One region of the Saccharopolyspora griseoalba genome, then DNA from elsewhere that is predicted to be linked to it. Evidence: riboswitches for the same ligand, from Rfam matches in the RefSeq annotation. Region 1 holds a riboswitch; the other holds the start of a gene.
The links. A riboswitch is a leader RNA that binds a small molecule or an ion and turns the genes downstream of it on or off. The one in region 1 is predicted to bind glycine.
Positions count from the first base shown of each region.

Region 1 (7,003 bases):
TTGAGCCCGACGAGGTTGAGCGCTCGGTCGACCTGCTCGTCGGGGACGTCCATCGCGGCGGCGTAGCAGAGCAGGTGCTGGTTGGCCGTGCGGCCGGGGTGGAAACCGTGCGCGTCGAGCACGGCGCCGACCACCCCGGCCGGGTTGGGCAGCTCGGAGAACTGCAGTCCGTTGATGGTCGCGGTGCCTGAGGACGGCTGGACCAGGCCGAGGATCATGCGCAAGGCCGTGGTCTTGCCCGCCCCGTTGGGTCCGAGGAAACCGGTCACCACGCCGGGGTGCACCGTGAAGGTCAGGTTCTGCACCGCCGGGAGCTGGCCGAAGCTCTTGCTCAGCCCTTGCACGTGGATCCGGCCGCTGCCGTCGTGCACACGCTCCTCCAAGATCGCCCCTCGCCGGTCGGTCCGCGGGCGGACCCACGGGCCAGCCCGTTGGGACCATCCTGCCCGACCGGCGCGGGCGCTCGGGCGATGCGTGGGGCAATCGGTGCCGGCGTCCTCCCGGCCAGCGGCGTCAGGAGCGGGACACCACCGCTGCCCGGTAGATCTTGGTGTGATCGGTCTCCAACCGGCCGGCGAGCTGGACCGGTGGCTGGGGCGGCACGGTCGTGAGGTTGGGCCGGGTGAACTCACCGGTGTCCCAATCGCTGGGGCCGGGCCCGGTGGCGGCCACGATCGGCTCGGGGATCACCGACACGTCGGAGACCTCGTTGAGGTGCTTTCCGCTCCGCTCGGTGGTGTCGGTGTCACCTCGCGAGCGGTTCTCGCCGGTCTGGTGAGCGATCAGCTGGCGGTGCGCGGTCTCCCACACCGCGCACGGCCACGGGTTCGCGCAGGTCGTCCCCGCGCACGTGGGGCAGTGCCCGTCTTCGTCGGGCTGGTGTTCGGCGAGCACCACGAGCAGTCCGGCCGACAGCCGGTGCAGCTCGGAACGGGCGATCGATAACAGCGAATCGGCGTCCTCCTCCTCGCCCATCAATCGATCCAGCCTGTCGAGTCGATCGAGAACAGCCTTGCGCAGTGCTGTGTCCGTCACGCTTTCTCCCACCCGTAGGCGAACGTTTCGCAACCGGCGTTTTCGCCGGTGGAGAAGTCCGGGTGCGGCGATCACCCGAGCTACTCCAACGGGTGACATCGGCACTGGGTGTTTACGCCTGCACGGGCACCCGGTCAGACTCACCCCATCGAGTGGTTATCGATTCCGCTGTAATTTGGCGCCGAAGCGCTGGCTCACGTCGTCGGCAAACCCGCGATCGTGTCCTACACTGAGTGTGGCGGCCTGCTCCCGGTGACCCCCAGGCTGGTTGAGCGGGCCGCCCCTTTTGCTTCGCGGCCATTTCGCAGCGTGCCTTCTTCTATTCAACGGAAACGCGCAATGTGGAAAATCGGCGACTTCCGCTCCGCTTCGGGACAGGAATTCACGGATCCTGCCCGCAATCGCTGCCGCGAGATGAGAAGGGGAACCTTCCTGCCGCTTGTGCGGTGAAGGTTCCCCTCCTCATCCCGGTGTGACGATCAGCCGAGCACCGAGCTCAACTCGACGCTGCTGCGTCCGTGCGCCTCGGCCACCGGCCGATTGACCAGCACACCGTCGTGGGTGTTGACGCCACCGGCGAGCGCCGCGTCCGCCTTGCACGCCTGCTGCCAGCCGGACTCGGCGATGCGCAGGACGTAGGGGAGCGTCACGTTCGTCAGCGCGTGCGTGGAGGTGTTGGGCACCGCGCCCGGCATGTTCGCCACGCAGTAGAACACCGAATCGTGCACCCGGTAGGTGGGCTCGTCGTGCGTGGTCGGCCGCGAGTCGGCGAAGCAGCCGCCCTGGTCGATGGCGATGTCGACGAGCACGCTGCCCGGCTTCATCTCCGAGACCAGGTGATTGGACACCAGCTTCGGCGCCTTCGCCCCGGGGATCAGCACCGCGCCGATGACTAGGTCGGCAGCCCGGACGGACTGCTCCACGGCATAGCGGTTGGAGGCCACCGTGCGGATCTGGCCGTGGAAGTCGCGGTCGATCTCGCGCAGCTTGTCGACGTTGGTGTCCAGCAGCTCGACGTCGGAGCCCATGCCCAGCGCTACGCGCGCGGCGTTCAGGCCGGCCACGCCGCCGCCGATCACCACCACCCGAGCCGGGTGCACACCGGGCACGCCGCCCGGCAGCACGCCGCGACCGCCGCTGGGCCGCATCATCGAGTGCGCGCCCACCAGCGGCGCGAGCCGCCCGGCGACCTCGCTCATCGGAGCCAGCAGCGGAAGCCCGCCATCGGCGGTCTGCACCGTCTCGTAGGCGATGCCCGTGACGCCCGAGTCCAGCATGGCGTCGGTGAGCTCCGCCGAGGCCGCCAAGTGCAGGTAGGTGAACAGCACCTGGTCGCGCCGCATGCGCGGGTACTCCTCGGCGATGGGCTCCTTGACCTTGAGCACCAGCTCGCCCTCTGCCCACACCTCGTCGGCGGCGGGCAGCACCTTGGCCCCAGCCGCCAAGTAGTCCTCGTCGGGGATCGACGAACCGGCCCCCGCGCCGGCTTCGACGAAGACGTCGTGACCGCGGTCGGTGAGCTCGTGCACACCAGCCGGCGTGATCGCGACCCGGTACTCGTTGTTCTTGATTTCGCGAGGCACTGCGATCTTCACCGTGGAGTCCTTTCGTTGCCGTTACGGACAACGATCGGTCCAGCCGGGGCCCGGCGCATCATTCCCGCGCAATGAGATTGATCGGGGGCGTTTGTGCTACCGGCACAACCGCCGCCCGCGGTCACCGGGCGCCTCGGCAGCCGAGTGGCAGGAAGGTTCCCCTGCTCAGCCGTGCTGCGCCCACCGCTCGGCCAGCAGCTGCACCAGCAGCGCCGAACGGACGTCCGGATCGTCGAGATCGACCTCGACCAGCTGCCCGATCCGCTTCATCCGGTACCGGAAGGTGTTCGGGTGGACGCGAAGTTCCCGGCTCGCGCGTCGCGGGTCGCCGGGATGCCGCAGCCACGCGTGCAAGGTCGGCAGGTACTCCGTCCCCTGAGCGCGGTCGTGCTCCCGCAACACCGGGAGCGGTCCCAGGGAGCCCACGCCCGCGTCCGTGGAGGCCCCCGCCATCCGGCTGAGGATCAGCAGGTGCCACACGTCCTCGTACACCGCCACGCGCTGCTGCATATGTCCCGCGCGCAGCAGCGCGATCAGCTCGTCGGCCTGCGCCCGCGACCGCGGCACGTCGGCGACCGCCACGGCGGTGCCCACGGCGATCAACGGCGGCGGGGAGGCCTCGTGCGACACGAGCGCCTCGCGCAGCTCCGGCCAGCCGCCGCCGCGCGCTCGGTCGGGAACGATCGCGTACAGCACCGCGCCGGCCTCGGTGACCAGCGGCCGCCGCCCTACGCCGCGGGTGATCCACTCCCACAGCGCCAGCCGGTGTCCCTCGGCGGAATCGTCGGACTCGGGGATCTCGATGGCGATGACCCGGTGCGCCTCGTTGGGCACGGCCAGCTCGTTGGCCGCCGCCCGCCAGCCCTCGCCGCCGTCGAGCAGCAGCCGCACCTGCTCGGCGGACCGCCGCCGCTGCACGTCGGCCACCGCGCGCCACCGCAGCAACTGCAAGGCCACCAGCGGTGCGGTGTCGGCGAAGGCCGAGGCCCGTTCCTCGGAGACCGGCCCGGGCACCACCGCCCACATCGACCCCAGCAGCTCGCCGCCCATCCGGATGGGCACCACCAGCCTCGGCAGCGTGCCGTCCTGCTGAGCTGGCACGAAGATCGCCGAACTGCCCTTGGTGAGCTGCCGGAACGTGCCGCGGGAGCGGAACTTCGCCAACACGTCGTCGGGCTGGCGACGACCCATGATCGTCGAGATGCGCGCCGGATCGGTCAGGTCTTGGCGCGCCGAATGAGCCAACACCTGGGAATGCGCGTCCTCGATGGTCACCGGCGCGTCGACGACATCGGCCACCGCATCGGCCAGCCGGAACAGATCGGCCACCCCCGGATCGGCCGTGCTCTCGGACGCTTGGCCGACGCCGGTTCCCGCCATCGCCGCCCGGATCAACCACACGAGTTGTGCCCACGCAGTTCCCGCCCGCACCTCCACCAGGCCGATCCCCGAATCACGGGCGGCCTCGGCGACCTGCTCGTCGGTTCCGACGGGCGCCTTGAGCAGCACCGCAGCGGCACCCAGCTCGCCGCAGCGGCGCACCAGCTCCACCGCGCTCGGCCGGTCGCCAACCGCGATCCCGAGCACCAGATCGCCTTCGGCGGCCGAGGCCGGCTCGCCCGGCTCGGCGATGACCACGTCGCCGACGCAGACGGAGGGTTCGCCGGTGATCACCGTTCGCAGCAGGGTCGGTCCGACCCGCTCGACCAGCGCCCCGACGTCGAGCATCACCGGTCCTCCTGACGACCTGTGCCTTTGCCGGGCACTGTTAGGCAGGTCATTGACAGCTGCACTGGCACGTTTATCGTTGCTGAGCACATCGACAATCGCATATCGGCCAGCGACCCCGTGCGGGAGAGCCCCTGCCTCGAGCAGGGCGCCGAAGGAGCAAATCTCCCCAGCAAACTCTCAGGCAGCCATGACCGTGCGGGCGAGGCAACTCTGGAAAGCGCTCGTCAACGTCGACGCGCCACCCACGGTGCAAGTCGCGCCCAACGGCCGCGGTGAAGCTCTCAGGTTCCGCAACAGAGGGGGAGGCCCAGTCGGAAACCCCGGGGCGCACCACCGCGCCCCCGCAACGCCATGGAGCCTCCCGCTATGTCGACGCTGCCCACCAACCTGTCCTACACCGAAGAGCACGAGTGGATCGAGGACCGCGGCGAGGTGTCTCGCGTGGGCATCACCCAGCACGCCGCCGACGCGCTCGGCGACATCGTGTTCGTGCAGCTGCCCGACGTCGGCGAGCAGATCGAGGCCGGCCAGGCCTGCGGTGAGCTCGAGTCGACCAAGTCGGTCAGCGACCTGTTCGCGCCCGTCACCGGCGAGGTCGTGGCCATCAACGAGGCCGTGGTGGACGACCCGGCCGTGGTCAACTCCGACCCCTACGACAAGGGCTGGTTGCTCGATGTGCGCGTGACCGCCACGGGTGCGACCCTCACGGCCCAGCAGTACTCGGAATTCATCAACGAGTAGGCGCCAGCCAAAGCCCGGGACGAGGCGAGATCAATGGCGATCAGCGTCTTCGACCTGTTCTCGATCGGCATCGGACCGTCCAGCTCGCACACCGTGGGCCCGATGCGCGCAGCGCAGCGGTTCGGGTGCAGGCTGCGCGAGAACCGGCTGCTCGAGCAGGTCGACAGGGTCAAAGCGGAGTTGTTCGGTTCGCTCGGCGCTACCGGCCACGGGCACGGCAGCCCCAACGCGGTGCTGCTCGGCCTGGCGGGGCACGACCCCGAGACCGTGGATCCGGTGGCCGGAGCGCAGCGAGCCGAAGAGGTCGAGCGCACCGGCCGACTGAGGTTGGCCGGTGCGCGAGAGGTGTCCTTCTCGACCTCGCAGGACCTCGTCCTGCACCGGCGCCGGTCGCTTCCGGTGCATCCGAACGGCCTGCGCTTCACCGCCTTCGACTCCGCGGGGACCGAGCTGGATTCGGCGACTTACTACTCGGTGGGCGGCGGATTCGTCGTGGACGAGGACGCCTCCGGTTCCGACCGGGTCCAGCCCGACCGCACGGAAGTTCCCCTGCCGTTCCACACCGGTGCTGAGCTGCTGCGGCGCACCGAGGAATCGGGGCGGCCGATCAGCGGCGTCATGCTGGCCAACGAGCTGTCCCGGCGGGACGAGCGCGACGTGCGGGACGGTCTGCTGGAGATCTGGCGGGTGATGCGCGAATGCGTGGACAACGGGTGCCGCAACACCGGCGATCTTCCCGGCGGACTACGCGTGCGCAGGCGCGCGGCCGAGCTGTTCGCGGCCCTGACCGAGCAGGACGACCCCATGGAGTGGGTCACCTTGTTCGCGCTCGCGGTCAACGAGGAGAACGCCTCCGGCGGTCGTGTCGTCACCGCGCCCACCAACGGCGCGGCCGGCATCGTGCCCGCGGTGCTGCACTACTGCACGCGGTTCGTGCCGGGCGCCGACGAGGACGCGGTCGTGCGCTTCCTGCTCGCGGCCGGTGCGGTGGGCGCGCTGTTCAAGGAGAACGCGTCGATCTCCGGCGCGGAGGTCGGTTGCCAGGGCGAGGTCGGTTCGGCGTGCTCGATGGCCGCCGCAGGCCTCGCCGAGGTGCTGGGCGGCACACCGAGCCAGGTGGAGAACGCCGCCGAGATCGCGATGGAGCACAACCTCGGGCTCACCTGCGATCCGATCGGCGGATTGGTGCAGATCCCGTGCATCGAGCGCAACGCGGTCGCCTCGGTCAAGGCGATCACGGCCGCCCGCATGGCGCTGCGCGGCAACGGGACGCACTACGTGTCGCTGGACAAGGTCATCAAGACCATGCGCGAGACGGGGCGGGACATGAAGGTCAAGTACAAGGAGACCGCCCGCGGCGGACTGGCCGTCAACGTCGTGGAGTGCTGACGCTCGGCTGAGCTGAGGAAGGGAACCTTCCTGTCAGCGCGGGCTCAGAACAGCACGTAGACGATGCCGGTCGCGCCGGCCAGCATCGCCAGCGCCGCTGTCGCGGCGGGCAACGCCGCGCCCGGCAGCGGCGCGCTCGCGTGCAGCCGGCGTTCGCTGAAGCGGTGCCTGCGCCAGATCATCCAGCCGACGATCCCGCTGGCGGGAAGTGTGATCAGCGTGCAGGCCACCGCGGCCACCACGCTGTGGTGGGCGATCAGGCGCAGCAGCACGAGCAAGCTCGCGGTGAAGGCGAGGACCGTTCGCAGCCAGGCCAGGGTGGTGCGTTCGACCTGCAGTCCCGGGTCCCACGGGTGTTTGGCCATCGGCTAGACCCAGGTGACGAAGAGCAGGACGCAGGCGATCACACCCACGACCGCCAGCCCGTAGCCGAGGACGGGAGCGAGCTTCGGCGCCGGCAGCGGGCGGCTTCGCCGCAGCGCGCGTTCGGCCGTCATCCAGCGGGTGAAAGC
Region 1 is NZ_JBHTCJ010000002.1:471,302-478,304, reverse strand. Features, by position in the region: gene ACFQRI_RS06375 (ABC transporter ATP-binding protein) at 1-371, opposite strand, end outside; gene ACFQRI_RS06370 (hypothetical protein) at 514-1,035, opposite strand; gene ald (alanine dehydrogenase) at 1,515-2,630, opposite strand; gene ACFQRI_RS06360 (PucR family transcriptional regulator) at 2,796-4,358, opposite strand; glycine riboswitch at 4,472-4,565, shown strand; glycine riboswitch at 4,566-4,668, shown strand; gene gcvH (glycine cleavage system protein GcvH) at 4,728-5,102, shown strand; gene ACFQRI_RS06350 (L-serine ammonia-lyase) at 5,136-6,491, shown strand; gene ACFQRI_RS06345 (DUF202 domain-containing protein) at 6,536-6,856, opposite strand; gene ACFQRI_RS06340 (YidH family protein) at 6,860-7,003, opposite strand, start outside.

Region 2 (7,003 bases), on a different contig from region 1:
CCCGCACGGTGGGCATGAACAGCTGGTCGTCGGGGTCCTGGAAGACCAGGCCGACGCGTCGGCGGATCTCCTTGAGGTTGCGCTCGGCCACCTCCAGCCCGGCCACCGAGATCCGGCCGGTGCTTCCCCGCAGCACGCCGTTGAGGTGCAGCGTCATGGTGGTCTTGCCCGCGCCGTTGGGGCCGAGCACCGCGACCCGCTCCCCCGGCGCGACCCGCAGGTCCACCCCGCGCAGCGCGGCGTGCCCGTCCGGGTAGGCGTAGGTCAGCCCGGAGACCTCCAGCGCCGGCGCCACCTCGGGTGTGGTGGCCGATCCTGCTTGCTGCTCGCTCACGCCGTCCACAGCGAAACTCCCAACACGACGGCGGCCAGTGCGGGCACCGCCAGGCCCGCGCTCCAGGTCCGCACCGGGGTCCGCCGAACCGGCTCCAGGTCGGGCATCTCCCCCGCCCAGCCGCGCGAGACCATCGCCAGGTGCACGCGCTCGCCGCGCTCGTAGGACCGGATGAACAGGCTACCGATGCCGCGCGCGGTGGCGCCCAGCTGCCAGACGAACCGCGGGTCGTGACCGCGCGAGATCCGCGCCAGCCGCATCCGCGCGGCCTCGGCCGCGATGACCTCGGCGTAGCGCAGCATCAGCGTGATGATGGTGATCAGCAGCTTCGGCGTGCGCAGCCGCTGCAACCCGAGCACCAGCTCGCGCGGCGCGGTGGTGGCCGCCAGCACCAGCGAGGTGCCCAGGCCGAGCGTGCCCTTGGCCAGGATGTTGAAGCCCGCCAGCAGGCCCTCGGTCGACAGCTCCAGGCCCACCACAGCCGTGGTGGGGCCACCGGCGGTGAACGGCAGCAGGAAGGCCAGCACCACGAACGGGACCTCGATGAGCAGCCGGCCGGCCAGCCAGCGCACCGGGATCCCGGCCAGCCGCGAGGCGGCGAAGACCATCAGCGCGTAGCAGGCGAAGGCCCAGAACAGCTCGCGGGGCGTGGCCACCACGCAGAGCACGAACAGGAAGGCCGCGACGATCTTGACCTGCGGCACCGCCCGGTGCAGCGCCGAGGAGCCCGGCAGGTGCAGCGCGTCGGCGTGCCCGGCGGCCATCGCTAGCGCTCCCCACCCCTGCGGCGCAGGCCCCAGAACAGCCCGCCCGCGGCCGCGAGCGTGACGATCGCGCCGATCACCCCGGCCACACCGGTGAACCGGTCGTCACCACCGAGCGCGTAGTCGGCCAGCGGACTGTCGGAGAAGGCGTGGTCGCTGGCGTGCTGGGCGATGCAGTGGCCGCGCAGCTGCTCGCCCTGCTCGGTCTGCACCGCGGTGCAGCCCCGCTGGGTGACCGCGTCCAGGCCGTCCGGGTCGGAGTCGGCGAAGTAGGCCACTCCCCCGGCGACCACCAGCACGACCAGCGCGAAGATCAGCAGGAAACGTCCTCGCCGGGCGTTCATCGGACGGCCTCCCCACGGCTCGTGCGCAACAGGTGGACCAGATCGGGCCGGGCGGCGGCCACCGCGCCGACGGTGGCCGCGGTGATCAGCCCCTCGCCGAGTCCGATGAGGGCGTGCACGCCGATCATCGCCACCGAGACCGTGCCCAGGCCGACCCCGGCCGCGCCGCCGATGGCGTACTCCAGGATGAAGCCGCAGGAGGCCACCACGGTGTTCACCCACGCCGCGACGAACGCGGTGGTCAGCAACCCCGCACGGCTGCGCTTGGCGAACCGGCGCAGCGCGAGCGCGACCAGGTAGCCCGCGGCGGTTCCGATCAGCGCCATGTTGGTGATGTTCGCGCCGAGCATGGTCAGCCCGCCGTCGGCGAACAGCAGCGCCTGCACCACCAGCACGATCGACACGCACAGCGCTCCGACCCACGGTCCGGCCAGCAGCGCGGCCAGCGCGCCGCCCAGCAGGTGCCCGCTGACGCCGGGCAGCACCGGGAAGTTGATCATTTGCGCGGCGAAGACGAACGCGGCGACCAGCCCGGCCATCGGCGCGGTGCGGTCGTCGAGGTCCGTGCGCGCCTTCAGCAGCGCAACGGAGAGCCCCGCGATCGCCACCGCGGCGAACAGCACCGCCGTCGGCGCGTTGAGCAGCCCGTCGCTCATGTGCATGGCGAGCGTGGTGGTCTGCACGGCCCGTCCCCTCTGGTTCTCGACAACAGCGGACCAAGGGTAGTTGCCGATGACCTGCTATCACCAGTACCTGGCAAGAGGGGAAGATCGCAGCCGGGCCGTGAAAAAAGCCGTCGGCCCGGGTCGCAGCACCCGGGCCGACGGCTCGAAGCCTGTTGCGAGGTCAGTCGCGCACGGCCAGCGCCAGCTCGCCGTTGGAGTCCCGCTCGGCGTCGAGGGTCTTGTCGCCCAGCAGCTGAGCGACCTCCTGCTCCAGGAAGACCCGGACGCCGGATTCCTCGATGACCTCGTCGCCCTCCTCGGGAGATTCGGCGACCGAGGCCTGCAGTCCCTGCTCGGCCGACGCGATGCGCAGACCGGAGCTCTCCGAGGATTCTCCGCCGATGAGGACGAGCTTGATGACCTCTACGGCGTTCTCACTGATGGTCAGCATGCGTAGCTCAACTGCTTCCTGCGCGTTGTTCCGTCGGTTGAAGGGGCCACCGTGTCAAAGCCGCGAGCCCCGACGCAAACCGGTCCCCACCTGGCGTGTCGGGCACGCCAGGTGGGGACCGCAGCGCGATCCGAGGTGCGGCCGAGGCACGAGCCGACCCGAGCTCAACGCGCGAACCGGCGAGCAGCACGAGCCCGGAGCAGCTGCTCAGCCCTGGTAGGCGTCCAGCGGCGGGCAGGAGCAGACCAGGTTGCGGTCCCCCCGCGCGCCGTCGATGCGCCGCACCGGCGGGAACACCTTCGCCGAGTCGTAGCCCATCGGGTAGGCGGCCTCCTCGCGGGAGTAGGCGTGGTTCCACTCCTGGGCCAGGCAGGCGGCGTTGTGCGGAGCGCCCACCAGCGGGTTGTCCTCGGCGGGCCACTGCCCGGCCACGACCTTGTCCACCTCCGCGCGGATGGCGATCATCGCCTCGCAGAAGCGGTCCAGCTCGGCCAGGTTCTCGCTCTCGGTGGGCTCGACCATCAGCGTGCCCGCGACCGGGAAGGACATCGTCGGCGCGTGGATGCCGTAGTCCGACAGCCGCTTGGCGATGTCGTCGACGCTGATGCCGCTCTCCTTGCTCACCTGCCGCAGGTCGAGGATGCACTCGTGGGCCACGAAGCCGCCCTCGCCGGTGTAGAGCACCGGGAAGTAGGCGCCCAGCCGCTTGGCCACGTAGTTGGCGGCGGCCACCGCGGTCAGCGTCGCGCGGCGCAGCCCGTCGGCCCCCATCATCCGCACGTAGGACCAGGAGATCGGCAGGATCGAGGCGCTGCCCCACGGGGCCGCGCTGATCGGGCCGACGCCGGTGTCCGGACCGGCCGCGGGCTGCAGCGGGTGGTTGGGCAGGAACGGCGCCAGGTGGCCGCGCACGCCGATCGGGCCGACCCCGGGCCCACCGCCGCCGTGCGGGATGCAGAAGGTCTTGTGCAGGTTCAGGTGCGAGACGTCGGACCCGAACTTGCCCATCCGAGCCAGCCCGATCAGCGCGTTGAGGTTCGCGCCGTCGACGTAGACCTGCCCGCCCGCGTCGTGCACCAGGCCGCAGACCTCGCGCACGGTGTCCTCGTAGACGCCGTGCGTCGACGGGTAGGTGATCATGATCGCCGCGAGGTCCTCGGCGTGCTTGTCGGTGAGCTCGCGCAGGTGCTCCATCTCGATGTTGCCCTGCTCGTCGCAGCGCACCACGACCACCCGCATGCCGGCCATCACGGCGCTGGCGGCGTTGGTGCCGTGCGCCGAGGCCGGGATCAGGCACACGTCGCGACCGGAGTCGCCACGGCTGCGGTGGTAGGCGCGGATCGCCAGCAGACCGGCGAACTCGCCCTGGCTGCCCGCGTTGGGCTGCAGGCTCACCGCGTCGTAGCCGGTCACCTCGGCCAGCCACTGCTCCAGGTCCGAGACCACCTGCAGCAGGCCCTCGGCGTCCTGGGCGGGCGCGAACGGGTGCAGCGAGGAGAACTCCGGCCAGGTGATCGGCTCCATCTCCGCGGTCGCGTTGAGCTTCATGGTGCACGAGCCCAGCGGGATCATGCTGCGGTCCAGCGCGATGTCCTTGTCCGACAGCGCGCGCAGGTAGCGCAGCAGCGAGGTCTCCGAGCGGTGGGTGTGGAACACCGGGTGGGTCATGTACTCGGAGGTGCGCGTCAGCGCGGCGGGCAGCGCGTCCGGGGTCTCGGCGTCCACCGAGTCGGCGTCGCCGTCCTGGATGCCGAAGGCCCGCCACACCCCGGCCAGGTGCGCGCGGGTGGTGGTCTCGTCGCAGCTGATCCCGACGTGGTCGGCGTCGACGCGGCGCAGGTTGATGCCCTCGCGCCGGGCCGCGGCCAGCACCGCGTCGGCCTTGCCGGGGACCTTGGCCTGGACCGTGTCGAAGAACTCGTCGTTGACGACCTCGACCCCGCCGCGGCGCAGCTGCCCGGCCAGCACCGCGGCCATCCGGTGCGCGCGGGTCGCGATCGCGCGCAAGCCCTCGGGACCGTGGTAGACGGCGTACATCGAGGCGACCACGGCCAGCAGCACCTGCGCGGTGCAGATGTTGCTGGTGGCCTTCTCGCGGCGGATGTGCTGCTCGCGGGTCTGCAGCGCCAGGCGGTAGGCCTGGTTGCCGTCGGCGTCCACGCTCACCCCGACCAGCCGACCGGGCAGCTGCCGCTCCATGCCCTTGGCCACGGCCATGAACCCGGCGTGCGGACCGCCGAAGCCCATCGGCACGCCGAAGCGCTGCGTGGAGCCCACCACGACGTCCGCGCCGATCTCGCCCGGCGAGCGCAGCAGCGTCAGGGCCAGCAGGTCGGCGGCCACGACGGCCTTGGCCCCGCGCTCGTGGATATGCGCGATCAGCTCGGCCTGGTCGCGCACCGCGCCCGAAGCGCCGGGGTAGGACAGCAGCGCGCCGAAGAACTCGCCCTCCGGCAGCTCACCGCCCGAGAGGTCGGCCACGACCACCTCGATGCCCAGCGGCTCGGCGCGGGTCTCGATGACCGCGATGGTCTGCGGCAGGGTGTCGGCGTCGACCAGGAAGCGCGGAGACTTGTTCTTGCCCGCGCGGCGCACGAGGGTCATGCCCTCGGCCGCGGCGGTGGCCTCGTCCAGCATCGAGGCGTTGGCCACCGGCACGCCCGCCAGGTCGGCGACCATGGTCTGGAAGTTCAGCAGGGCCTCCAAGCGGCCCTGCGAGATCTCCGGCTGGTACGGGGTGTAGGCGGTGTACCAGGCCGGGTTCTCCAGCACGTTGCGCAGGATCACCGGCGGGGTGGTGGTGCCGTAGTAGCCCAGCCCGATCATCTCGGTGTGCGGGTCGCAGCGACCGGCCAGCTCGCGCAGCTCGGCCAGCGACTCGGTCTCGGTGGCCGGATCCGGCAGCGCCAGCCGCAGGTCGCCCTCGCGGATGGACTCCGGGACGGCCTTCTGGCCCAACTCCTCCAGCGAGCCGACGCCGATGACGTCGAGCATGCGGGCGAGCTCGGCGGGCATCGGCCCGACGTGGCGGTCGGCGAACGGCCGTCCGTGCTCCAGCGCGGCCAGTGGGATGCGATCGTGCTTACCGTCGGTCATCGCCAAAACCTCAATCATCACGGCGAACAAAGGGCGGCAGCCGGGGCTGCTCTCCCCCTCTGTCACTGTCCGCGAAGCGAACGCCTGAGAGCTTCACCCGCTCGCAGCGGGCTTGCACCGTCGGCGGAGCGCACCATCGGTCCGGCGCACCCTCTTTCCAGAGGTATCTCGCCCGCGCGGTCCAGGTGGCCTGAGAGGTTGTCGGGGAGTTTTGCTCCTTCGGCGCCTGCTCCGGCGAAGCCGGTCCAGGACTCTCCCGCACGGGGTCGGCGATAGCGGTCAGGCTACCCGATCAACAGCGCCTTGCGGACCCGCGATGTCGCCTGTCGCACAAACAGACGACCGGCTCGGAGCCGTTGAGCTCCGCTGATGCGGTGAACCCGCGGCGACGAGGTTCGGCCGCGACGGGAGCCGTCAGCCCACCTCGGCCCCGGTTCCCGCCACCGCGGCAGCACCTCGAGGCGCCGCCGAGCGGTGCCAGTGCTCCCCGGCGAGGATCAACCGGTCTCGGCCTGGCGCTCGCGGCGGCGTCGTGCGAGCTCGTCGGTGAGCTGGGCTTCGATGTTCTCGCCACCGTCGGCCCGCTCGGCCGGGAACTCGTGGATCGTCCCGCTGATCTCGCGCATCGCGCCGCTGACGGCGATGCCGAACACGCCCTGGCCGCCTTGCAGCAGGTCGACCACCTCCTCCGCGGAGGTGCACTCGTAGACCGTGGTGCCGTCGCTGAACAGCGTCAGCTTCGCCAGGTCCTGAACGCCGCGCTTGCGCAGGTGCTCCACCGCGACTCGGATGTTGTGCAGGGAGACCCCGGTGTCGAGCAGGCGCTTGACCACCTTGAGGACGAGGATGTCCTTGAACGAGTACAACCGCTGCGAACCCGAGCCCGCGGCGCCTCGGATCGACGGGCCGACCAGCTTGGTCCGCGCCCAGTAGTCGAGTTGCCGGTAAGTGATGCCCGCGATCTGGCAGGCCGCCGTGCCGCGGTAGCCCACCAGCTCGTCCGGCAGCGAGGCGTCGGCGAACAGTTCACCCTGCTCCGCAGCACTCGATTCGGCTGCTTCCTCGACCACGCCTGCCTCCCCTCGTCCGGCCTCGCGGCCGACGACGATCACCAGCGCTAGGACCCGTGGAGATCCAGCGCCGCGAACACTGTGCCGATGCCGCCCGAGGCGGCCCACCGGCTGAATCACACCGGGGCGATTCGCGCACTTCGAAGGTAGGCCCGCCCGGCGACCGGGTCAACGCGACGCGCGGGCGCTGCGGGCAACACTTCGACGGGCGAACGAAGACCCCTGGGGCGAGCGCCCCAGGGGTCGAGGTCTGCTTCTCACGTGTCGGCGCCGCGGAAG
Region 2 is NZ_JBHTCJ010000001.1:390,782-397,784, reverse strand. Features, by position in the region: gene ACFQRI_RS01790 (energy-coupling factor ABC transporter ATP-binding protein) at 1-343, opposite strand, end outside; gene cbiQ (cobalt ECF transporter T component CbiQ) at 331-1,098, opposite strand; gene ACFQRI_RS01780 (PDGLE domain-containing protein) at 1,101-1,442, opposite strand; gene ACFQRI_RS01775 (energy-coupling factor ABC transporter permease) at 1,439-2,104, opposite strand; gene ACFQRI_RS01770 (HesB/YadR/YfhF-family protein) at 2,289-2,558, opposite strand; gene gcvP (aminomethyl-transferring glycine dehydrogenase) at 2,766-5,654, opposite strand; glycine riboswitch at 5,822-5,923, opposite strand; gene ACFQRI_RS01760 (MerR family transcriptional regulator) at 6,152-6,724, opposite strand; gene ACFQRI_RS01755 (bifunctional nuclease family protein) at 6,982-7,003, opposite strand, start outside.
Region 2: linked by a shared signal. The riboswitch ahead of gcvP (aminomethyl-transferring glycine dehydrogenase) and the one ahead of gcvH (glycine cleavage system protein GcvH) in region 1 are both predicted to bind glycine.